DNA from 4 places in the Rhodococcus sp. P1Y genome. Region 3 is predicted to be linked to each of the others. Evidence: predicted binding sites of a transcription regulator. Region 3 holds the regulator's gene; each other region holds the start of a gene.
The links. The regulator LexA, encoded in region 3, represses DNA repair genes until DNA is damaged. The targets are predictions, from matches to a motif close to CGAACANNTGTTCG.
Positions count from the first base shown of each region.

Region 1: D8W71_RS28450 (DUF222 domain-containing protein) is a predicted target of LexA. The motif match lies at 2,962-2,975, and genes of this name have one in related genera.
Region 2: D8W71_RS04320 (HNH endonuclease signature motif containing protein) is a predicted target of LexA. The motif match lies at 2,368-2,381, and genes of this name have one in related genera.
Region 4: D8W71_RS13260 (error-prone DNA polymerase) is a predicted target of LexA. The motif match lies at 2,251-2,264, and genes of this name have one in related genera.

Region 1 covers NZ_CP032762.1:5,538,783-5,544,801, forward strand. Annotated here, with positions in the region: gene D8W71_RS25625 (DUF6924 domain-containing protein) at 1-477, shown strand, start outside; gene D8W71_RS28450 (DUF222 domain-containing protein) at 462-2,927, opposite strand; gene D8W71_RS25635 (hypothetical protein) at 3,444-3,833, opposite strand; gene D8W71_RS25640 (CGNR zinc finger domain-containing protein) at 4,078-4,644, shown strand; gene D8W71_RS25645 (hypothetical protein) at 4,821-5,144, shown strand; ZMP/ZTP riboswitch at 5,214-5,293, shown strand; gene D8W71_RS25650 (GNAT family N-acetyltransferase) at 5,312-5,812, shown strand; gene D8W71_RS25655 (GNAT family N-acetyltransferase) at 5,829-6,019, opposite strand, start outside.
Region 2 covers NZ_CP032762.1:921,838-927,856, forward strand. Annotated here, with positions in the region: gene D8W71_RS04315 (hypothetical protein) at 235-669, shown strand; gene D8W71_RS04320 (HNH endonuclease signature motif containing protein) at 808-2,331, opposite strand; gene D8W71_RS04325 (Cmx/CmrA family chloramphenicol efflux MFS transporter) at 2,715-3,890, shown strand; gene D8W71_RS04330 (hypothetical protein) at 3,909-4,589, opposite strand; gene D8W71_RS28355 (PadR family transcriptional regulator) at 4,586-5,035, opposite strand; gene D8W71_RS04340 (TetR/AcrR family transcriptional regulator) at 5,016-5,579, opposite strand; gene D8W71_RS04345 (hypothetical protein) at 5,641-6,019, shown strand, end outside.
Region 3 covers NZ_CP032762.1:3,406,702-3,412,720, reverse strand. Annotated here, with positions in the region: gene hrpA (ATP-dependent RNA helicase HrpA) at 1-467, shown strand, start outside; gene nrdR (transcriptional regulator NrdR) at 543-1,007, opposite strand; gene D8W71_RS15805 (hypothetical protein) at 1,119-1,493, opposite strand; gene lexA (transcriptional repressor LexA) at 1,832-2,620, shown strand; gene D8W71_RS15795 (acyl-CoA dehydrogenase family protein) at 2,721-3,863, opposite strand; gene D8W71_RS15790 (uracil-xanthine permease family protein) at 3,999-5,264, opposite strand; gene ptsP (phosphoenolpyruvate--protein phosphotransferase) at 5,288-6,019, opposite strand, start outside.
Region 4 covers NZ_CP032762.1:2,871,813-2,877,831, reverse strand. Annotated here, with positions in the region: gene D8W71_RS13260 (error-prone DNA polymerase) at 1-2,156, opposite strand, end outside; gene D8W71_RS13255 (MMPL family transporter) at 2,362-4,491, shown strand; gene D8W71_RS13250 (SDR family oxidoreductase) at 4,829-6,019, shown strand, end outside.

The sequences.
Region 1 (6,019 bases), 2.1 Mb from region 3:
CACAGCCTGACGACCACGGTGACTCAGCCTCCGCCCAAGTCCAACCCGTTCGATTTGCCCAGGGACCGATCGCTTCTTATCCGAACCGAATTCTCCGACGACGACGCCTGGTCGGCGACGGTCGATGCTGCCAGCGTGCCCTGGAACCTCGATGGTGATGTCGAAATATGTGCGGACCTAGATACGATCGACAATGTCGCATTCGCGGAGCACACCGTGCACGAGTTGCGCGCGGTCTTAGGGAACCCACCACCGTACTTCTTCTTCGTTGCGGACCGCGAAACGATCATGAACCCGGATCATCCGATCCTTGCCGTGGACCACAGCAACGACGAATCAGGAACTCCTGCTGTGAAAACGGTGCGTGTCGCGCCGGAACACCTGGCTGAGGTGGAGAACAATCTGTCGCTCGGGAACATGGATTTCGCCGATTTCGCGGACTCGGCCGACGCCGACGGCGTTTATCGAGGATTCTGATCCCTTATCTGGCACATGCAGATTCGGGCATGGCTGTGGGCGGCACAGGTGGTGCTTTCTGTGCCGCTGGGTGCAGGTGCCCTGTGTGTGGGGCTGGTGGGGGCCGGGGTGGTCCCCCGGGTGGCGACCGGTTCTGCCGGTCGGGTCGCCACCCCCCTTGTGTCAGGCGGGTGGTGCGCCTGGTTCGGGGGTTCCGGGTTGTGGGGAATGTGGATGTCGCTGCGCCCGGGCTGTTTCGGGGTTCGGCTGGTCGGTGTCCGTTGATTCGAGGGTGCCGGGCATGCCGGGCAGGGGTGTGTCGGAGGGGTGGATGTATTCGTGTGGGTGGTGGTAGTGGTTGATGGTTCCGTGTCTGTGGGGTCGAGTGCGGTGGGTGGGTGCCAGAGGGTGCGGCCGGGGTAGGGGTGGTCGGGTTCGGCTTTGGTGGTGGCCCAATCGGTGTCGGTTTTTCCGACGAGGGGGTGGTGGATGTCGCAGCCGAAGGTGAGTGTGTCGATGTCGGTGTTGCCGCCGTCGGCCCATTCGTCGATGTGGTGGGTCTGGGAGTAGGTGGCGGGTCGGATGCAGCCGGGGAAGGTGCAGCCTCGGTCGGCGGCGATGAGGACGATGCGTTGGTCGGGTGTGGCGAGGCGTTTGGTGCGGGCGAGGTGCAGGGGTCTGCCGGTGCGGTCGTCGAAGATGACGAGGTAGTGGTGGGCGTGGGTGGCCATGCGGATGGCGTCGCGGATGGCGATGGTGGATCCAGTGGCGGTGATGGCGTGTCCGGTGGCTGTTTCGAGTTCTTTGAGTGTCATGGTGATGACGGCGGTGACGGGTAGTCCTCGGTGTTGGCCGAGTTGTCCGGAGGCGAGCATTTGTCGCAGGATTGTTTTGAGTGCGTCGTGTTGGCGTCGTCCGAGGCCGCGTCTGTCTCGTTGGGCCCGTTCGGTGTCGGCTTCGGATTCGGTATCGGTGACACCGGAGTCCGAATCCTCGCCGTCTCCGTCGCCGTCGGCATCCTCGCCGGGATCGTCGCTCTCGTCCTCGGCGGCGTCATCGTCGCCCGAACCGCAGTCGCCCGAACTGCCGTCGCCTGATCCATCACCCGAACTGTTGCCGGGACCGCCGCTACCCGAACTGCCGCAACGCGAATTGCCGGTGTCGTCGCCGGTGGGTGTGTCGAACAAGCTCGGCTCTGTGTTGTCGGGGCTGCTGTTGGTGTCGGGTTCGTTGGTGTCGGGTTCGTCGATTACGGGGGTGGTGTCGGCGGGGTTGCACATGCCGGGTTTGGCCCATTTGCTGAATGCGGCTTCGAGGTAGGCGCGGAATTCGGCGTCGCAGCGGAATCGTCCGGTGCTCAGTCCTGCGGCGTCGGGATCGTCGAGGTAGAGGTAGGTGTTCTCGGCGACCGATTCTGTGTCGAGGTCGCCGTCGGGGTCGAGGATGTCGTAGAGGCGGCGGGCGGCGACGGTGAACGCATCGGGCAGTAGGTCCCTAGCGAGTTGCACCAGTTGTTGTTCGGCGTGCTCGGCGGTGTCGGCGTCGACTTTGGTGCCGAGTCTTTTGAAGAATTTGCGGATGATCTGTTGGTGTTCTTCGCCGATGATTCCGTTTTCGGCGGCGTGGGTGGTGGCGGGTAGGTGTGGTGGGAGGCGTTCACCGGTGAGGGTGGTGCGTTCGCCGAATTGTTCGGCCATCAGGATGCGTTGTCCGGATTGTTTCATCGACAGTCGGAGGAGGACGGCGAGTGCTTCGGGGATCGATCCGTAGATGCCGTCGAGTCCGTGTTGGTCGATGAGGTCGGCGATCCAGGTGTGGGAGTAGGCGAACAGGGTTCGGGTCATGGTTTCGGTACGCATCAGCAGGGCTCGGCGGTCACTGTTGGTCAGGGACATCGTTTGTATCTGTCCGAGTCGTATGATGCCTGCTTCGAGGTCTGCGATGACGCGTGCGAGGCCGGGTGCGTCGATCACCGGTGTCGCGGTCAGGTCGAGTTCGGTGACCGGTACGACTCCGTCTCGGCCGTCGCGGTTGGTGGACCACGACTGTGCCCAGGCGGTCATCGGATCCGGCTTCGACCCCGCTGTTCCTTCCTGCAGAGCATCTCCCTCCGCTTCAGCCTGATCCCCCGACCCAGCCTGCTGCACTTCAGCCTCCTCCGATTCAGCTGGATCCTCCGTGCTGATCGAATCAGGTTCGACTGCAACACCACTCGGCTCGGAGGTCTCATCCGCATCGGCGCTGCCACCTACTGATTCAGCAGCCGCATCCGGCAGCACGGCAGCATCACCAACCGTGACTGAGTCACCAACCGTCACCGCATCACCGGCCGTCACCGCGTCATCGACAGTCACCGCTTCCCCCGCCGTCACCGCTTCGCCGGCCGTCACCGCACCACCGACCGTCAGATCGGCGATATCCCCTGCTGCTGTGTTGGCTTCGTCGACCGAAGCGCTATCCCCCGAAAGCATGAGATCAATCTAGCCCGACCCACCGACAAGTTTTCGAACACCAGTTCGATACACCCTATGCGGCGATCCGCCTGCGCGGACGTCTGGACTCCATGTCGAGCGAATACATCAGGCAGAAGTGCTAGATTGCCAAATCAATTGCGCCAGTCGAGGTTCGACCTACATGAGCACCGCGGCACCGAGTAGCCAGTAGCGGGCCCAGACTCGCCGGGCGCACGAGAGTCGGTCATCCCTCGCGGCGCTCCTGTGGCGGTCCGTTCTGGAGCCGGAGATACGTTCCGCGCGAATGTCATCGCCACCACCGCACCTCGTTCACCAACGAAAGGAGGGTGCATCGAGAGCTGCGCCGGAGGGCCTCACCGGGTCGGCCGCCCCTGTACCCACTGACGTGGGCCGGATGGCGCAGACGTGGCCGTCGTAGATTCCGGAAGTGTGCTGTAGTCAACCGAGTTCGGAGATCGCCCAAGCCCTCGGCCACCAGGGCTTGGTGTGGGTGAACGCCGATGGCTCGTCGGCTCACGAAGCGGACCCGCCGTCAGTAGGTTCCGCAATCTGCCGCAAGGCGAACAGCAGTAGTACAGCCGACACAGCTGTCAGGGACAGTGAAAACGCCGGCCGTTCGGAAGCAGCCAACAGAACCGCGATCGACCACGTCGCGATTCCGGCCACCAGCAACACAACTGCCGCAACGGCGCCGCTCTCGACATGAAACAACCCGATCCGAATCTGCAACAGCACCAATCCGATGGCCGATGCAATCCCTGCGACGGCCAGGCTCAAAGCTGCTGTCACACCGGTCGACTCACCAGCCGACAGCATCACCACCGGCAACCCGCACGCTACGACCACCGTCCCAACCTCGAGCCAACCGGCGCGCCTTGAAAGCAGCCGAGTACGCACATCCATGTCGATCCCCTCCACGCTGTTCGATGACCGGAACTCCGGTCCCGTTCGGTTCAACCCACTGGGTTCGATGAACTCCCGCCATCGGCAAAAAGTGACACCGAATCCCGGACGGGCAAGACAGGCGAAAAACGAGCGATCCGAATGCGAGCTCGAGACCCTAGCGTCTCGACGATCGGTCATCCGGAACCGGCTAAGACAGTTCTAGCAGTCCCTGAACTTCTAGGCAACCGGCTAAGGTGGTTCCATGCGCACCGACTATCCCGACTTTCGCTTTGGGACTGTGCTCGCGACGAGCTTCACTGCAACGCTGACCGAGCGCCGAGGCGACGCAGTCGAACGGATTCCAACCCCACAACGACTCATCGACTGGCTGACCGTCAGCGGACTATCGGTCGGGTCGTGCGACAGCGACCAACTCGACCTTGCTCGCGAACTGAGGGAAGCAATTCACGCAACTGCGACGGCCGCAGCACTCGCAGAACCACTCCCCGAATCAGCCGTCTCGATAATCAACGACCGCAGCACACACGGCAGTGCGGCAGCGATCCTGACGCACGAAGGACAGCGGCAGTGGCAGCTCAGTACCGCGACGTCCGTCGAAGATGCACTGAGCGTGGTCGCTGCCAACGCAATCGAGATCCTTTCCGGCGAACGAGACGGCAGATTGGCCTTGTGCGCATCGCTTACGTGCCGGGCCGCATTCTTCGATACCAGCCAGAGCCGCTCCCGCCGATGGTGCGACATGAACACGTGTGGCAACCGTCAGAAGAAGGCCCGCTACAACGCCCACCAGCGCCGCAGACCGACTTGAGCCCAACGTCGAGCCACAACCAGCGCCGAGCTGGGTGTTCTGACCGGGCCTAAGGTAGGTGTAATTCATCGAAATCGCGCGTTCACGAGGGGGGTCGGGTGTCGAAGTTTCGCGTACGACTCGACAGTGAGGTTGTTCGCCGGTGGGCAAACACCCTCGCTCCAATCTGGTTCACGGTGGTGCTTTGGCCCCGCCTGGGCGACGCCGTCGAACATCCCACTCTCTGGAACTGGCTTTTCGTTGTAGCCGTCCTCGCAGGCGCGGTCACATTCGCGATAGACGCCGTCAGGATGTGGCGCAAGCACTTGGCGCGAGGAACTACGGCGGCCCGCCCGTTAGTTGCAACCGACGACGTTCCGTCTGTGGACGTGCAGTCTGCGATCGCGGGGACGAAAAACCGGATTTCGGCAATCAAAGCGCTGCGTGAACGACACCGCGGCCTCCGACTGAAGGACGCTGCAGATCTTGTCGACGCAGCTCTCGCTGCTCGAAGTGAATGAGGGCAAGTACGCCACTCACATCGCGTCGTCCGACGACGCTTCGGTCTCCGATTGCGACGGATGCTAAGTTCCTGACAGGGCAACTGGCGATAGGTGGTCACCACCGGGGAGCCCCTGAAAGCGAAGCGTCGTCCGCCTGGGTGCTTCACCACTTCTGGTGAAGGCGGATGCCCGTGTTACTTTTTCGTCGTGCCGAGAGTGCAGACGCGGCAACGATATTGGCTTTGCGCCACGCGGCCGAGGATTGGTTGGCTGCGAGATCCATCGACCAGTGGACGCCACGAGAGGTTTCACTCGCGACTATCGATCAGCAAGTCGCCCGTGGCGAGTTCGTCGTCGGTCTCGAGCCGCACACACAGAACATCATCGCCGCAATGCGATTGATCTGGTCGGACCCGAAAATCTGGACCGACGACGAGAACGCCTGCTATGTCCACGGCCTGGTTATCGATCGTTCTCACGCAGGCGCGGGCCTCGGAACGGCAATGCTCGATCAGGCGTCCGATACGGCACGAAAAGCCAGCGTGGGTCGCTTGAGACTCGATTGCGCCGAAACCAACGCCGCTCTACGTAGCTACTACAAGCACCACGGTTTCAACGAGATCGGACGCCGCGAATTCGATGACGGCCAGTGGTTCAGCGTCACGCTGTTCGAGATGCGCCTCTGATCGACGCTCTACCGAGCTACTCGAAATTCACAGCAGACGGCTTTCGCGGGTAGATCGGAAAATCCCACATATAGTAGTCGGCTACGTGTGTGAAACCCATGTCGACGTACAGCGGATACCCCGACGATGTTGCCTGCAGAACGGCCAGCCTTGCACCGGCTGCGAAACCGGCTTGGATTGCTTGCTGGGCAATCGCTGCGCCGAAGC
Region 2 (6,019 bases), 2.5 Mb from region 3:
ATGACTCATTCGGTCACTTTCTGGGGTGAGCGCGCGGGTTTCAGCCCAGGCACGTGTTGCAACCCGCGCTCCCGCTGAAACGCGCGCTCCCGCTTAAACCCGCGCGGCGTAGCGGATCCAGCGATCGCCCATATGCGGTCTGCGGTGGCCGAGCTCCGGTCGCCCGGTTCGGAGGCGTGACCCGTATACGGCTCGGGGGCAACTTGCCGGCACTTCAGCTGGCAGGATCATGGAATGAAATGGGCACGAATCGCTTGGCTGACGTTGGCTGCCGCTGCTGCTGGCCTCGGCATCTGGGCGGCTGGGTGGCCGATTTATCAGATCAGCAGTTGCGAAATCGGCGCGTACAGCGCCGCCGTACCCACGGTGGAGGCGTGCAACGAGCCGATCCGCGATCATTTCGGTGCGGATCTGTACCTCGTGCTGGCTGTTCCCGTGGTTCTCTGCCTGCTGCCGGCGATCAGACCGCGTCCGGCCGTCGAGTGGGCTGTCGCTTGGGTGTTGTTCTTGTCGTCTGCAGTTGGGTGGTTCACCGTGATCGGTGCTTCGTCACCATCATTGCTTTCCATGTTGGGGAGTCTCCCGATCACTGTGTCGGCGTTCCTGGTGACGATCAGCCATCGATTGGTATCCGCGGGACGAGATCGAAGGTCGAATCCTGTTAGCTAGCAGCCTCTTATCTCGAGGTTGACGACAGGCTTCTCCCTCCCCTCGGTTGTGAACCCTTGTCTCTGGCATACGCCGCGCCTCTGTGGCATGGGCGGCTGACGCTGCAAAGTCTCTGCAACGCTGCCTCCTTCGGATATTTTAGGTGTGGGGTTTTCGTCGTCGGTGGTAGCTGGGAATCGGTGTCCGGTACGGGTCGGTCACTGCCGGCGGTATCGCATACGGGTGACCGTCCTGACCCATCAGCAGCTGCCAACCGTCGTAATGCACCAACCGGTGGCACCGCCCGCAGACGAGCGCGAGGTTGTTCAGATCGGTCGGGCCACCATCACGGGCGTAGACGATGTGGTGGACCTGGCACCAACTGGCGGGCCGTCCACACATCACGCAGCACCGGTCGCGGATCTTCACCGCGATCCGCTGCTCGTCCGTAGCCAGACGTACCTCGGTGCCCATCGCCAACGGCACTCCTGCACAGTCGACGACCACCACACCCAGATCGGCATCGCAGGTGATCAACTCCGCCAAGGACTCACTGACCGGTCCGGCCCACTCGAGATCCAACGGCCACCCATGCTCCCCCGCAGCCCGATTGCTCGGATGTGGGCAGCCCGTCGTAGCCAGATCTTCGAGTCGGACGACGAGATTGACCCGCGCGCTCGAACCACTCCCGGGCCCCGGCCTGCGGTACAGGTGGTAATCGACGATGACTCCGAGCCCGTCGGCCGCGCGTTTGGCAGATGATCTCTGATCGTGTGTGCCGTCGGCTTCGGGCTGCGGTCGGGTGAGCGGGTCCAGCGCTGTGCGCATCTTCCCGATGGTGAAGACATCGAGGTTGCCTTCGATGCGCCACCGCCCATCCGCCAGCTCGAAGATCTTCAGCGTGTTCAACGCCGGGTTCTCCGCCGCCGACACCGGCCGTGGCCCCAGCCCTGACCCTGACCCCGACCCCAGCCCCGACATAGGCCCCGGCCCTGTCCCAAGCCCCGGACCTGACCGTGGGCCTGCCAACGCGGCGGGCACGACTCCGGCCCCTCCCGCAGAATCGGATTCGGATTCATCGTCGGGCACCGGCGTCCCACCTGAGGCGGCCCGTTCACGACGCAGCTGCTCCTCCTCCTGCAGCCGTTGTTCCTCGCGCAGCCGTTCTTCCTCGGCCCGCCGGCGTTGTTCGTCGTCGTGGCGGGCTTGCGCGTCGGCAACTGCTCGGGCGACGAGCGCGCGAGCGCGGTGAGTGACACCGCCTGGCGTGGTGTGCAGTGCCACCTCGAGCAATGTGGCCAGGTGGATGCGCAGAGTGCCCTCGTCCTGAGCTGGATCGGCGACGGCGATGGTGCAGTATGCGTCGTGGAGAGCTCTGGTGTGGCCGGCGTGGATGTCGCTGGCAGAGAGGGCGTCGGCGACGGTGGGGTGCTCTCGCAGCCACGCCCCGAGGTCCACGAGATGCTGAACCGAACCTTCGGTGCAACGAGTGTTCTTCGAGTACCAGTGCGCAACAGAGGAGTACCCGTGGGCTTTGCCGATCCCACGGCGGTCCGCTTCGGTGAGCAGACTGTATCGCTCGGCGGCGCGGCCAGCGTCGGAGACATGAAGCTCCACCAGTCTGCACTCGATCTCCCTGTCGGAGAGCGAATGCGCGCCCTGGTGATCCCCCGATGTCCCCATGCGAAGGAAAGTACAACACCCCACCGACACATTCTTCGAACAGAATTTCGACAGCCTTGTGGCATTCAAACGGGTTGCACGTCAGGATCAGACGTTGTTAGGTTCAGGTCGTGTCCAGTCCCAAGGCGTCCAGACTCTAGCCACCGGCGGTAGCCCGGTGGCCGCTACAGTCGCGCTCGATCTGCCGTGAATGCTCCCGGCTGTCTTCGTGTGCGATTGATGTGTGGACTACCACTGCCGTCTGACGCTCGAGGCGGGCCTTGGCATCGCACATCCTGCACTGTGACGCTGTCAGGTCAGCCGCTCCGCGGTCCTCTCGTTTTCTTCGAATCAACCGAGGCGCGGAGCTTCCTTGACCCTTTTCAGACACATGGAGTTTCACCGTGCCATTTGCAATCTATGTCCTGGGAATAGCTGTATTCACCCAGGGCACATCCGAATTCATGCTCTCCGGCCTCATACCGGAACTGGCTCGGGACATGCACGTATCGGTCCCGGCCGCCGGGCTTCTCACATCGGCCTTCGCCGTGGGAATGATCGTCGGTGCTCCCCTGATGGCAGTTGTCAGTATCCGATGGCAGCGTAGACGTGCCCTCTTGATCTTCCTGATCGCATTCATGGTCGTCCATGTGGTCGGCGCGCTCACAACAAGTTTCACGCTTCTTTTCATCTCTCGAATTGCAGGTGCACTGGCTAACGCCGGCTTCTTGGCCGTCGCTCTCAGTGCTGCCATGTCGATGGTCCCGAGCAATATGAAAGGTCGGGCGACCGCTGTTCTCCTGGGTGGAGTGACCGTTGCTTGCGTTTTGGGCGTTCCGGGTGGTGCGCTCGTGGGAGAACTATGGGGATGGCGCGCGGCCTTCTGGGCGGTAGCGGTGATCTCCGCGCCTGCTGTAGTGGCCATCATGTTCACTGCCCCAGCTGATCCAGACACAACATTCGTTCCGAACACGGCACGCGAATTGGCTTCGCTTCGTCAGCGCCCGCTCCAACTCACCTTGGTACTTGGCGCGCTGATCAACGGTGCAACGTTCTGTTCCTTTACCTACTTGGCGCCGACGCTCACCGATATCACTGGGTTCGATTCACGCTGGGTACCGCTGCTTCTCGGAGTGTTCGGACTCGGATCGTTCATCGGTGTCACGATCGGTGGCCGGCTCGCCGACACATACCCGTTTCAACTGCTGGTTGCGGGAGCGACTGCCCTACTACTCGGCTGGATTGTATTCGCGCTGAGCGCCGCTCATCCGGTAACGGCTCTGACGATGTTGTTCGTGCAAGGAGCGCTTTCGTTCGCAGTCGGGTCGACGCTGATCTCACGAGTGCTGTACGCCGCAGACGCAGCGCCGACGCTGGGTGGGTCTTTCGCGACCGCTGCGTTCAACGTCGGAGCCGCTCTGGGGCCGGGTCTTGGAGGTGTAGCGATCGGAATCGGTTTCGGCTACCGCGCTCCACTATGGACGAGCGCAGCGCTGGTTGCGCTGGCGATCGTGATCGCCGCGGCCGCCACGTCCTCATTCAAGAAACTCGCTTGTGGCCCGGACTCTGCACTCGTGTGAAAGTCACCTTCGACCAGTTCACGCGGGCGACAGTGCTGCTTCTGACAGGTCCCGTGCACCTGCAACCGCACGGTAACGTGCAACGGCCACAGTCGATCCCAGCACTAGGACTACCGACGCGATCACGACGGCGAATACTGTCGAGCTTGTGTTGAAGCTTCTCCACCAGGCAATCCCAACGCCGGTCCCGGTGCTCACCATGGCGCCCACCGGCAGCAATACCGCGAGCCAACGTATCGTCGAGGACACGTTGGGATCGCCGCGAAGCACCACCCACACGGACAGCAACGCGCACAGGTAAGCCAACAGGCCCGCCGATGCGTACATGGGAAGAACGAACGGCCCGAAATCGGCGGTCGGGCGATTGGCGAACGCGGCGAACACTGCGAACAAGACCACCGCCAATCCAGCCGCTACGCCGAGTACCGCAGCAGGGACAACGACAGCAAGCCTGAAGGCGCGGCCGGAAAGATCACGTTCGTCAGCCCACTGCCGAAGCATCTGACCACTGTTCTCGCCCAGGACTGTTGTCACACTGTGCCCGTCCTGGCGGGCACCGTCGAGTTCCGCTGCGAGCTCGTCGAGTAGATCCCTGCGATCTGCACCGCGAACCCCAGCTCGGCGCCACAGGCGATTCGCTGTCCGAAAAATATGCTGTTGCTTGCCATTCTCCGCTTCCGTAACTTCCGTGGTGTTCATGCGACGCCCGTTCTGTTGTCGGTAGATGGTTTCGGAGACTGAAGCAACGAAGTGACACTGCTCGAGACTGCAATCCATTCCGCTGTTCCGTCCTTCAGTGCATCAGCTCCAGTTTCAGTAAGCGAGTAGTACTTTCGAGGTGGACCGGATTGAGATGGGTACCTCTCGGACATCACCAGTCCTGCCTTCTCGAGACGTGCAAGCAATGGATATACCGACCCTCCGGATACGAGCAGATCCCGCTCGGCCAGCCGTTCGGTCAGCTCGTATCCGTATACCGGTCGCTCCCCGAGCAGGGACAGAAGGCAGAGGTCAAGCACTCCTCGGAGCACTAGGCTCCGCCGTTCGATCGCACTCATGCTCAACAAGGTAGCGCGAAGTAGCTTGCTGAGCAAGGTATCGACCGAGGAACTCCTGACATCGCATCTACCGCTGACGGATCCCATCTAGGAAGGAGTCCAATGCCGAGGTCTGTTGCTGGGAATCGAAGCGGTCCGGATGGCACACCGCGTTGAGTACGAGTCCGTCCGTGAACAACCGCAATGCTCGGACATCTACGTCGGTACCGCCGAGAACATCGATCGACCACTCGCACAGTTCGTTCAATGCGCGATCTGCGGAGTCGAGCACGGTTCGGGTCTTCGGATCTTTCAGTGAGATCGTGGCAGCAAGCCACACTTCACATTCGAGTAGACGTTCCTTGTCCAGGGGCAGAGTGTGTCGCCACAATGCATAGACCAACTCGACTGGGACCGCTGGCAAGGCTGCAGATTCGAGTCGTGCCTTCTGCTGTTCTATGACCAGCTCGAGCGAATGGCTCAGCATCTGAGCTCGGTCGACGAAGTAGTGCTGAAGAGTCGACGGCTTCATGCCCGCCTCGGCTGCCACTGCTCGCATCGACACAGCGTCGATACCGTCGCGCGAAAGAACCTGCCACAGTGCATGACTGGCATGACGCCGCCGAGCGTCGTGGTCAACAATCTTCGGCACAGCCGCTCCATCCTCTGTTATGGTTCAACTGTACGATAACAGAGGCCGGAAGGAGTGTCCGATGCTGACGGTGATCATCGTGTGCGAAGTACTTTTCTGGGTCGTACTACTCATCGGGCTCGCGGTGAGGTACAAGCTTGGATGGTCGTCAGCATCGTGGCTTCTGCTCGCCTCTACCCCGGTAATCGACGCGATTCTGCTGGTCGTCACTCTGGCCGATCTGGCGAGAGGAGCGGATTCGAATTTTTCCCATGGACTCTCGGCGTTCTACATCGGCTACTCCTTGATATTCGGGCGGCAGACCATTCGGTGGATGGACAGGTTGGCCGCCTACCGGTTCGGTCGACAGCGTAAGCCTGAGAAAGAGGATGTGGTTGTGCGTCAGAGTGCGACCTACCAGTGGAGGCAGTTCCGAAAGATGGTGCAGGCCTCCGTCATCG
Region 3 (6,019 bases):
CCGAAGTGACAAGCCGGACGTCCGGCCTCCTCGCGCTCGTTCGCCCGATCCTCACCGAGTCGCTCGAACTCAAAGCCGAACTGGACGGCAAACAGGGTGACGCGGCCGACGACGTCCGCGAACAACTCGCGGCGCTCGTATTCGACGGATTCGTATTCGAATTCGGCTCGTCACGGCTCGCCGACGTTCCGCGGTATCTGAAAGCTGCAGCCGTAAGACTGAATTCACTACCGAGCAGCGCAGCTAGAGACAATGCCGGTCTGGATGTTCTCGACCGCGTCTACGACGCCTACGACCGACTCCTGAAATCTTTGCCCGAATCTCGGCAGAGCAGCAAGCCCGTGCTCGATGTGTTCTGGATGATCGAAGAGCTTCGAGTCGGACTGTTCGCTCAAACCGTCCGAACCGCATATCCCGTATCCGAGAAGCGCGTTCTGAAAGCCATCGCTGCAGCCGGCAGCAGCTAACGTGACCGTACAACGTGACTTGATCGGCGTGACTCGACAGTCGTGATTCGATAGACGCGACTCAGACGCGGTGACTCAATCGACGACGGATGTTTCGCGGTGTACGCGTAGGTCGTGGATTTCCTTCTCGAAATCTTCCGCAGAACTGAAAGATCGATAGACCGATGCAAACCGAAGGTAAGCGACCTCGTCGAGATCCCTCAACGGCCCGAGGATGGCCAGGCCGACCTCGTGGCTGGGAATCTCGGCAGAACCCGAGGCGCGTACTGCGTCCTCAACTTGCTGCGACAGCAAATTCAGCGCGTCGTTGTCTACGTCACGACCCTGGCATGCCCGTCGAACTCCCTTGACGACCTTCTCCCGGGAGAAGGGTTCGGTGACGCCGCTGCGCTTGACGACCGCCAACACCGCCGTTTCGACGGTAGTAAAGCGTCGACCGCATTCCGGACATGACCGACGTCGCCGAATTGCCTGCCCTTCGTCTGCTTCGCGCGAGTCCACCACGCGGGAATCGGGATGCCTGCAGAACGGGCAATGCATGTAAGCGCCTCCGTCGTAGCCGTTGCACACTCTCGAATGACTCGTGAGAGGTACAGGCATCGAGGATACTCGGAGCCCTACGAACGCGCCTCGATCACCCAGCACAGCGCGCTACGGCGTAGACGGGGCATCGAACCCCTGCACGACCGCCACCGGCGCGCCGGAGGATTCTGGCGTCGAGTCGAGCGCGTCCGCGCGTAGATTCGCGACGGCCACCAAGCCGAGGATCACGACGGCCGTCGCAACGACACCCGCGACCATTGCGCTCCACGAGATCTTCTCGTCACGATGTGCGCGATCGGTCTGCGCGTCGGGGGAACCGTGAACGACGGCCGACCCGTGTGCGCCCTGCCGCGCCGCCGTATCCAGCACGTATCGGCGACGTTCCACCGTGCCGCGACGACGGGTGGGCGTGGCCGACCGCGATCGGCTACCGGTCGATGCGCGCAGTGCTGGGGCAACTCGCCGGTCGGTTGTGATGGTCATCGGAACCTCCGCTGGATGGGACGTGTCGAACGCGATCGAATCGGTTATTCGATCAGGCGTTCGATGAACGCTTGTTCGAAGTTCTATCACGCGACTCCGACAAAGTCAGCAGAAAGTGCGACACGGATCGAACAGATGTTTGATCGAACAGCGTTTACGGGCTAGATTCGTGTCAGAAACCACACGTCACATCCACCCCACGCGTTCGACAGGTACTACCGAGACCGGAACTTGGCCCCGAGACTGGAACATCGTCCCGAGACTGGAACATTGCCCGAGGCCGGAGAACTCTCGTCCAGACCGAACCGAACGCGCGTACGACGCAGGAGGACGCACGAATGAAGGACGAGACCTCGTCAGGGTCGGCGAAATCGGCGCCGAGATCGACCGGGCAGTCGACAACGAAGTCGGCGGGCAAACCCGCAGCGGTTCCGACCGCGAAGGCGTTCGAGGGCGAGGGCACCGACATCAACGCCGGACTGACCGAGCGCCAACGCAAGGTTCTCGAAGTCATCAGGGCGTCGGTCACCGAACGCGGGTACCCGCCCAGCATCAGGGAGATCGGGGATGCCGTAGGACTGACCTCGACGTCGTCGGTTGCTCATCAACTCCGCACGCTCGAGCGCAAGGGCTTCCTTCGCCGCGACGCGAACCGTCCCCGCGCTGTCGACGTCCGCGGCCTCGACGAGGTACAGGCCGATCACGCGGCAGCGGTGGCGGACGGATCGGCAACGGCGGAGGATCAGCTTCCGACGCCGACGTTCGTGCCTGTTCTCGGACGTATCGCGGCAGGCGGTCCGATCCTCGCCGAGGAAGCGGTCGAAGACGTGTTCCCGCTTCCGCGCGAACTCGTGGGACAGGGCTCGTTGTTCCTGCTGAAAGTCGTGGGCGAGTCCATGATCGAGGCAGCCATCTGCGACGGCGACTGGGTGGTCGTACGCCAGCAGAGCGTCGCCGACAACGGAGACATCGTGGCCGCGATGATCGACGGCGAAGCCACGGTCAAAACGTTCAAGCGAACGAAGGGCGATGTGTGGTTGATGCCGCACAACCCGCTGTTCGAGCCCATCCCCGGCAACGACGCAGCGATCCTCGGCAAGGTTGTCACGGTAATGCGCAAGCTCTGACGACAAACAATGCTCTGACGACAGACACTGCTTTGACGACAAGCGATGCCAACGGCCCGAAACCTTTCAGGTTTCGGGCCGTTGTACGAAGATCGGCGAACTACAGATCGAGACCGCGTCCGATGATCTCCTTCATGATTTCGGTCGTGCCGCCGTAGATCGTTTGGACGCGAGAATCCATGTACGCCTTGGCGATCGGGTATTCCTTCATGTAGCCGTAGCCTCCGTGCAACTGGAGGCAGCGATCGATGAGCTTGACCTGGTTCTCGGTCGTCCACCACTTCGCCATGGCCGCTTCCTGGACCGTCAACGTCCCGGCGTTGAGAAGTTCGATGAACTTGTCGACCATGATTCTCGTAGCGGTCGCCTCGGTTGCCAACTCGGCAAGAACGAACCGTGTGTTCTGGAACTTTCCGATGGACTTGCCGAAGGCCTTGCGATCACGGCAGTACTGAATGGTCATCTCCAGCGCGGATTCCATCGCGGCGGCTGCGACGACGGCAATCGAGAGCCGCTCCTGCGGAAGATTCTGCATCAGGTAGATGAAGCCCATGCCCTCTTCGCCGAGCAGGTTCGCGGCAGGAACGCGAACATCGGTGAAACTGAGTTCGGCTGTGTCCTGAGCCTTCATGCCGATCTTGTCGAGGTTCCTGCCGCGCTCGAAGCCCGGCATGTCGCGCTCGACGACCAGCAGGCTGAATCCCTGGGCGCCCTTCTCGGGGTCGGTACATGCGACGACGATGATCAGGTCAGCGTTGATTCCGTTGGTGATGAACGTCTTGGAGCCGTTGAGAACCCACTCGTCACCGTCACGAACCGCTCGGGTCTTGATGCCCTGCAAGTCGCTGCCGGTACCGGGCTCGGTCATAGCGATCGCCGTGATCAGCTCACCCGAGCTGAAACCTGGGAGCCAACGCTGCTTCTGCTCTTCGTTGGTCAGCTCGATGAGGTAGGGCGCGACGACGTCGTTGTGCAGTGTGAAGCCGATTCCGCTGTACCCACCACGGGTCGTCTCCTCGGTGACAATGGCGTTGTAGCGGAAGTCCTTGACGCCACCGCCGCCGTACTCCTCGGGGACCGCGGTACCGAGGAATCCCTGCTTGCCTGCCTCGACCCACACATCTCGGTCGACGATGTTCTGCTCTTCCCACTTCGCATGGTTCGGGGCGACGTGCTGGTCGAGAAACTTGCGATACGACTCGCGAAAGAGGTCGTGCTCGGCTTCGAACAGTGTGCGGTCCACTACTTCTCCTTCGAGGTGCTGCCGGGAACGGTGCTGCCCACGGCGGTGCGTGCCGACAAGAATGGCGTTCCCTCGACCCTACGACCGCTCCTCGGCCACAGTCGATGACCGAGCCGTGCGTGATCGGTGACCGTACTAGCGAGTAGCTTTCCGGCTCAGGGCCCGCAACACCGGATATCCGACGAGGATGCCGACCGAACCCCAGGCGATTCCGCCCAGTTCGATGGAGCCGACCTGGAGCGTCAAGTCCCCGATACCGGCCACGATCGCTGCTGCAACCACGGTGAGGTTCACCGGGTCGGTGAAGTCGACCTTGTTGTCGGTCCAGATGCGCACGCCCAACAATCCGATCAAGCCGTAGAGCACCAGCGTTGCGCCCCCGATGACCCCGCTGGGCACCGTGAACACGAGAGCACCGAACTTGGGTGAGAACGCCAGAACGATCGCGGTTGCTGCCGCGACCCAGTACGCCGCCGTCGAGTACACCCGAGTCGCTGCCATTACGCCGATGTTCTCGGCGTAGGTCGTCGTACCCGAGCCGCCTGCGGCGCCGGCGAGTGTCGTGGCGAGACCGTCCGCGATGAGGGCGTCCCCGGCCAAGTCGTCGAGGGGCTTGCCGGTCATGGCGGACACCGCTTTGACGTGACCGACGTTCTCGGCGACGAGAACGATGACAACGGGTAGCGCTATCAGTACGACCGACAGTTCGAATGTGGGCCCACGGAACTCCGGGATTCCGATCCACGCAGCAGCGCGCATGGCGTCGAGCTTGGCCGAGTCGATCTGTCCGAGCACGGCCGCGAACAACCAGCCGATGATCACTCCGACAAGAATGCCGAGACGTCCGAGTAGCCCGGGACCTGCGGCAGTGATCACGAGTATTGACACGAGGGTGACGGCCGCCACCAGCGGTTGAGCCTCGAATGACGTCGTCGCAGCGGGTGCAAGATTGAATCCGATCAGCACGACGACAGCGCCGGTGACCACAGGTGGCATCACGGCTTCGACAACCCGACCGCCGGCGAATCTGACGACGAATCCGACTGCTGCCAGCACGATTCCGACCGACATCACCGCACCGAGTTGCGCCGCGGGCCCATTCGCCTGAGCGGCGCTCAACGGCGCGATGAACGCGAACGACGACCCTAGGTAGCTGGGAATTCGCCCGCGGGTGATGATCAGGAACAGCGCCGTCCCGATGCCCGAGAAGAGCAGGGTCGTAGTGACGGGGAACCCGGTCAAGGTCGGGACGAGCAACGTCGCGCCGAACATCGCGATCACGTGCTGCATGCCGATCCCGACGGTCCGTGGCCACGACAGCCGTTCGTCCGGCGCCACCACTGCGCCTGCAGTGGGCGTTTTACCGTCGCCGTGCAGGGTCCATCCGAAGTTTCGACTCACAAGGAGACGATCCTACGGGGAAATCAGCCGAGTATCGCTGTGACGGCCGCACGCGCCGCCGTGGAACTGTCGGTCTTCAACGCCGCGTCAGCCGCGTCCTTGCACTGCTGCAACGTCACCGAGGACAGCTTCGCTCCGACGTGCGCCACAGCAGCCGACGCCGCAGACAGAGACGTGATTCCGAGCCCGACGAGGACGCAGGCCAACAACGGATCTGCGGCCGCCTCACCGCACACTCCGACCGGTTTGCCAGCCGCTGCTCCTGCTTTCGCCGTGTGCGCGACTAGGGCGATGACGGCCGGTTGCCACGGGTCGGTCAGCGATGCCAGCTGGGACGACATTCGGTCCGCCGCCATCGTGTACTGAGCGAGGTCGTTCGTACCGATCGACAGGAAGTCGACGTGTTCGAGGATGTGCTCGGCGAGAAGGGCTGCCGCTGGAATCTCGATCATGACCCCGGGCTTCAGCCCGCGTTCGCGCGCATCGGACGCGAAGGCAGCAGCCTCGGCCGCGGTGGCGATCATCGGAGCCATGACCCACGGCGCCGACCCCGTTGCCGCCGCGGCCGCGGCGATGCCGTCGAGCTGACGGTAGAGAATCCCCCTGTCCGCCTCGGCGATTCGAATGCCGCGAATTCCGAGTGCCGGATTGGCCTCGTCGGCGTGGTTGGCGAACCGAAGCGGCTTGTCGGAGCCGGCATCGAGCGTTCGCACGACCACCTTCCGGCCGTCGAACGCCTCCAGCACCTGAGCGTA
Region 4 (6,019 bases), 530 kb from region 3:
TGCTCCTGGAAGAGCGGTACCCCGAGCGTCCGATCGAGCGCTTTCTTCAACGACGGATGATCGAAGGTGACCGGTTCGAGTCCGTTGCGACGCTTGATGTACGGATGAACGGAACCTCCTTGGATAGGACCTGGCCTGATCAACGCGACTTCGACCACCAAGTCGTAGAACTCTCGTGGTTTCAGTCGAGGGAGTGTGGCCATCTGAGCTCGTGACTCGACTTGGAACACGCCGATCGAGTCGGCGCGCTGCAGCATGTCGTACACCGCTTTCTCACTCAGGTCGATGTCCGCCAGATCGATCCGAACATCCTTGTGTTCGTCCACCAGGTCGATCATGTAGTGCAGAGCCGACAACATACCGAGACCCAGCATGTCGAACTTGACCAATCCCACTGCGGCACAGTCGTCCTTGTCCCATTGCAGCACACTCCGGTCTGCCATCGTCGCCCATTCGACCGGGCAGACGTCGGCGATCGGACGATCACAGATCACCATTCCGCCCGAGTGGATACCGAGATGACGGGGAAAACCTTCGATCTGCCTCGCCAGGTCGAGAACAGGTTTAGGTATGTCACTTCCTTCCTGGTCACCGACGCCCGACCAGCGTGTGACCTGTTTGCTCCAGGCGTCCTGCTGCCCTTGAGAGAAACCGAGCGCACGCGCCATGTCACGGACCGAGGATTTCCCTCGGTAGGTGATGACGTTCGCTACCTGAGCAGCATGCGAACGTCCGTACTTCCGGTAGACGTGCTGGATCGCCTCTTCGCGTCTGTCCGACTCGATGTCGACGTCGATGTCGGGAGGGCCGTCTCGCTCGGGTGCGAGGAACCGCTCGAACAACAGCTTGTTGGCGACGGGGTCGACGTTGGTGATGCCGATGGCGTAGCAGACCGCAGAGTTGGCTGCCGATCCTCTTCCCTGACAAAGAATGTCGTGACTCTTGCAGAACGCCACGATGTCGTGGACGACGAGAAAATACCCAGGAAAGGTCAACCGTTCGATGATGTCGAGTTCGTACTCGATCTGCGCGTACGCCGCCGGGTGGCTCGTCGGCGAACCGTATCGGCGTGCTGCGCCGTCCAGCGTGAGCATGCGAAGGTAGCTGATCTCGGTGTGGCCTGCAGGCACATCGAACGGAGGCAGTTGCGGGGCGATCAATCGGAGATCGAACGCACACTCACGTCCAAGTTCGGCAGCCGCGCGCACGACGCCTGGATAGTGCCTGAACAGCCCCGCCATCTCCTCTCCCGAGCGCAGATGCGTCCCACCGGTCGGCGCTGACCATCCCGACGCCTCGTCAAGACCACTGCGTGCCCGAACCGCAGCCATCGCCATAGCTAGATGCCTGCTGGCCGGAGTGGCGTAGTGAGCAGCGGTCGTGGCAACGACGGGGAGAGAGCAGCGTGTCGCGGCCTCGTACAACGCGTCGTTTCGCTCGTCGTCCTCCGGCACACCGTGACGGGTGAGCTCGACCGTCACCCTGCCAGCACCGAATCTGTCGACCAGATCGTGCAGTGCGGCGTCGACCGCCTCCGGTCCCCCGTACTCCAGTGCCCGTCGAACATGCCCTTTTCGGCAGCCGGTGAGGATCTGCCAGTGCCCACCCGAAGCGCGAGAGACCGCATCGAAGTCGTATTGCGGCTTGCCCTTGACCCCTCCCGCCAGATGGGCCGTCGCGATCTCGCGTGAGAGCCTCCGGTACCCCTCCTGCCCACGTGCGAGGACCAGAAGGTGCACGCCGTCCGGATCCACTTCACCGGCCCTCGATGTCGTCGCCCCCAACGACAATTCGGCGCCGAAGACGGTGCCTATACCGAGCGCTTTGGCCGCCTCCGCGAATCGTACGACTCCGTAGAAGCCGTCGTGGTCGGTGATCGCGACCGACTCGAGCCCGAGACGGACCGCCTCCTCGACCATGGCCTCGGGCTGGCTTGCACCGTCCAGAAAGCTGAATGCGGAGTGGGCGTGCAACTCCGCATACGGTGTCGTCGATGTTTCGGCTCTGGACACTCGTCCCTCGTAGGCCGCGCGCTTGCGCGACCACGCCGGACTGTCACCACCGTCGCCGACGATGTCGGTCTTCTGCGGCTTCGGCCGCCCCGACAGAACCCGTTCCATCTCCGACCACGTCGGCGGACCATCGTTCCAACCCATTGTGGTCCCCTTCTCACACGCGTGCACGAGCTTGATGTGCACGACCTGCTATGCACGACTTCGACACTGTTCGAACGGCGGGGAAGGCATCGATCGAACGTATGTTCCCATTAGAGCTCACGGTACCGACAGAAATCAATCCGTCGCACCGAGCCGTTAGGCTCGCCCGGGACCTGAAGCAGAAACCGAGAGAGCCGGAGATGAAGTGACACGTTGGGCCTCGTTCGTCGTATCGAACAAGCGATGGGTGCTCTCACTCGCGATCGTCGTCGTCGCACTCAGCGGCGTATGGGGACTCGGCGTTTTCGGCAAACTCAGCGAGGGCGGTTTCATCGATCCAGGTAGTGAGGCCGCCGAGGTGAGCTCACTCGTCGCGGGACTCGGCCAACCCACGCCCGACATCGTCGCGATCTACACCGCACCCGAGGGCAAGACCATCGACGACATCGCGCCTGACGTCGCCGCCGTTCTCGACGAGTTCCAGACCGAATACACGGTGGAGAACGTCAGCTCCTACTGGACTGCGAACTCCGCCGCCAAGCCGTTCCTCGTCTCCACTGACGGCACCAAAGCCCTGGCCACCGTCACACTTGGCCCCGATTCCGGCGTCACGTTCGCGAACTTCGGAGAGCTGCCACCCAAGCTCGTAGTACCGGATGTGACCTCTCAGTTCGCCGGCGGATCTGTGGTCGGCGTCTCGTTCAGCACCACCCTTCAGAGCGATCTCGTTCGCTCCGAAGCGATCGCCATTCCCATCACTCTGATTCTGCTCATCGTCATCTTCGGCGGTGTCGTCGCAGCAGCAGTGCCGGTGTTCGTCGGGGTGCTCAGCGTTGTCAGCGCGCTGGCGATACTCCGTGTGCTGACGACGGTGACCCAGGTCAGTTCATTTTCGATCAACGTCGCGTCACTGCTCGGACTCGGTCTCGCGATCGACTACGGGCTGTTCATCGTCAGTCGATTCCGTGAAGAAATGCGCGCAGGCGCAGAGCCGACGGATGCAGCGATTCGCACGGTGCTCACCGCAGGACGCACCGTCGTATTCTCGGGCCTGCTGCTGATCTGCGCTTTCGCAGGAATGCTCGTGTTCCCGCAACCCGTCGTCAAATCGCTCGGCTTCGGCGCGATGGCCGCAGTAGCCTCCGCAGCAGTTCTGTCCCTCACAGCAGTGCCGGCACTCCTCGCGATTCTCGGACAACGCATCAACTCGCTCACATGGAGCAGAACTGCCTCGGATCGCGGAGAAGCGCGCGCACACAAGTTCTGGGGTGGCGTCGTCACCCGAGTCATGCGCAAACCGGGAATCGTAGCTGCGGTGATCGTCGCCGCGCTTCTCGTTCTGTCAGCACCGATCCTGAAGGTGACACTGGGTGAGGTCGACTACACCGCACTCCCCAAGGACGACCCAGCCCGGGTAGCCGTCGAGACCTTGAACACGGAGTTTCCCACCACCGGCGAGGGTGCCACCGTTGTCCTACGCGGCACAGACGGCCAGAAGCCTCAAGGCTCCCCCATCGCCGACATCACTCGTCAGGCAGAAGCCGTCGACGGCATCGCTCGCGTCGAATTCACCGGCTCTGCAGACGATTTCGTTGTCATCCAGGCAACCTTCAGCGAGCCGAGCGGCGGCGAGACCGAAGTGGAATCGACCAGCGCAGCCGTCTCGAGCCTGCGTCAGATGACGCCTCCCGCAGGCACCGAACTGTTGGTCGGCGGCTCACGCGCACTCGTCGACGACGGCAATGCCGCAATCGCGAAGTGGCTGCCGGCCATGATCGCGATCATGGTGATCTCGACGCTGATCTTGCTGTTCCTCGCGTTCGGGTCGATCGTGTTGCCGATCAAGGCCGTACTCATGGCCGGACTGAGCCTCGGAGCCACATTCGGCGTGCTCACCTGGGTCTTCCAAGAAGGCCACGGCGCAGAACTGCTCGGGGTCACGCCCGCGCCACTCGAAGCGACGTTCGTCGTTCTCATCCTCGCCGTCGTGTTCGGGCTCTCCACCGACTACGAGGTGTTCCTGATGTCCCGCATGGTCGAGGCACGCACGTCCGGTGCTTCCACCGAAGAAGCGGTGATCGTCGGCGCACAACGCACCGGACGGATCGTCACCGCTGCCGCACTCATTCTCATCGTCGTCACCGGAGCGTTCACGATCTCCGACCTGTCGATCATGCGGTTCCTCGGCCTCGGAATGATCCTCGCGCTCATCGTCGACGCCACGATCATCAGGATGCTCCTCGTCCCCTCGCTGGTGAAGCTCATGGGCGAAGCGAACTGGTGGGCGCCTGCGTGGATGAAACGGGTGCACGAGAAAGTCGGTATCGGGCACTAGGCCGAACTGTTCGCGGCCGGAGGTGACCGAATGTCTGATCCGGTCACCTCCCGGGCTAGCGAACGGCTCATTCGGTCTCGGCAGGTGAGCGAATGTCTGTTTCAGTCACCCTGAGTGAGCGAACGGCTCATTCGGTCTCGGCAGGTGAGCGAATGTCTGTTTCAGTCACTCAGAGTGAGCGAATGTCTGTTTCGGTCACTCAGAGTGAGCGAACGGCTCATTCAGTCACTCAGAGTGCGCGAACGGCTCATTCGGTCATCCTCCGAGCAAGCGAATGTGACATTCGGTCACCACTCGGGTCTGGCCCATGAACTTACCTAGGAGTAAGTTAGCGACCATGGCGAACTACATCGTTACCGGCGGTACGGGCTTTCTCGGGCAAAATGTGCTCCCACTGATCCTCGACCGCGATCCCGCTGCCGAGGTCCACGTGCTGGTTCGCCAACAGTCGATCGGAAAGCTCGAGCGGCAAGTCGAAGCACTGGAGGGCAAGAACCGCGTCCACCCCCTCGTCGGCGATCTCACCGCACCGAAATTAGGGCTCGGGGAGATTCCGTCCGACATCGATCACATCGTTCACCTCGGCGCCATCTACGACATGACGGCGGGTGACGAGCAGGCCTCTACCAACGTCGAGGGCACCCGAGCCGTCGTGGATCTCGCAATCGACACTGGTGCTCGGCTGCACCACATCTCATCCATTGCCGTTGCCGGTGACTATCGAGGCACGTTCACCGAGAACGATTTCCAGAAGGGACAACACTTCCCGACGGCATATCACCGAACCAAGTTCGAGTCGGAGGAGATCGTTCGCGAGTCGGCGACAGACTGGCGGGTCTACCGGCCATCCGCGATACTCGGCCATTCCGAAACCGGCGCGATCGACAAGATCGACGGGCCCTACTTCTTCTTTCCATTCTTCGCCGAACTCGCCAAACTTCCTTCCGCACTTCCCATCACGGTACCGGACATCGGTGCCACCAATCTCGTCCCGGTCGACTTCGTCGCTGCAGCGATCGTCGAGTTGATTCACCGTAACCCGCTGGGCCATCGCGTCTTTCATCTCGTCAACCCAGAACCGCAGCCGATGCGTGAAGTGTACGAAGCGTTCAGCGCGGCCGCAGGAGCGAGAGCAAAGGTCGTGGGAATACCTGGGTCCGTTGCCGCACCCGTCGTTGCTCCCCGGTTCGGCGCGATACGAAGTGGCCGTAATGCGGTCCTCGCACGACTCGGCGTACCGCCGGTCATGCTCGACCACCTCACGATACCGACGGTGTTCGATTCCGCATCGACGCAGGAAGCATTGAGCGCCAGCGAGATAGCGCCACCTCCACTGGCGGAGTACGCCGGTGCGCTGTGGAAACACTGGCAGCGTCACCTGGACCCGAACCGGGCGCGCAGACGAGACCCGCGCGGCCCTCTTTTCGGACGTCACATCGTCATCACCGGCGGGTCCTCAGGCATAGGACAGGCCAGTGCCGAGGCCGCGGCGCGCAAAGGTGCGACGGTCATTCTGCTCGCTCGCGGA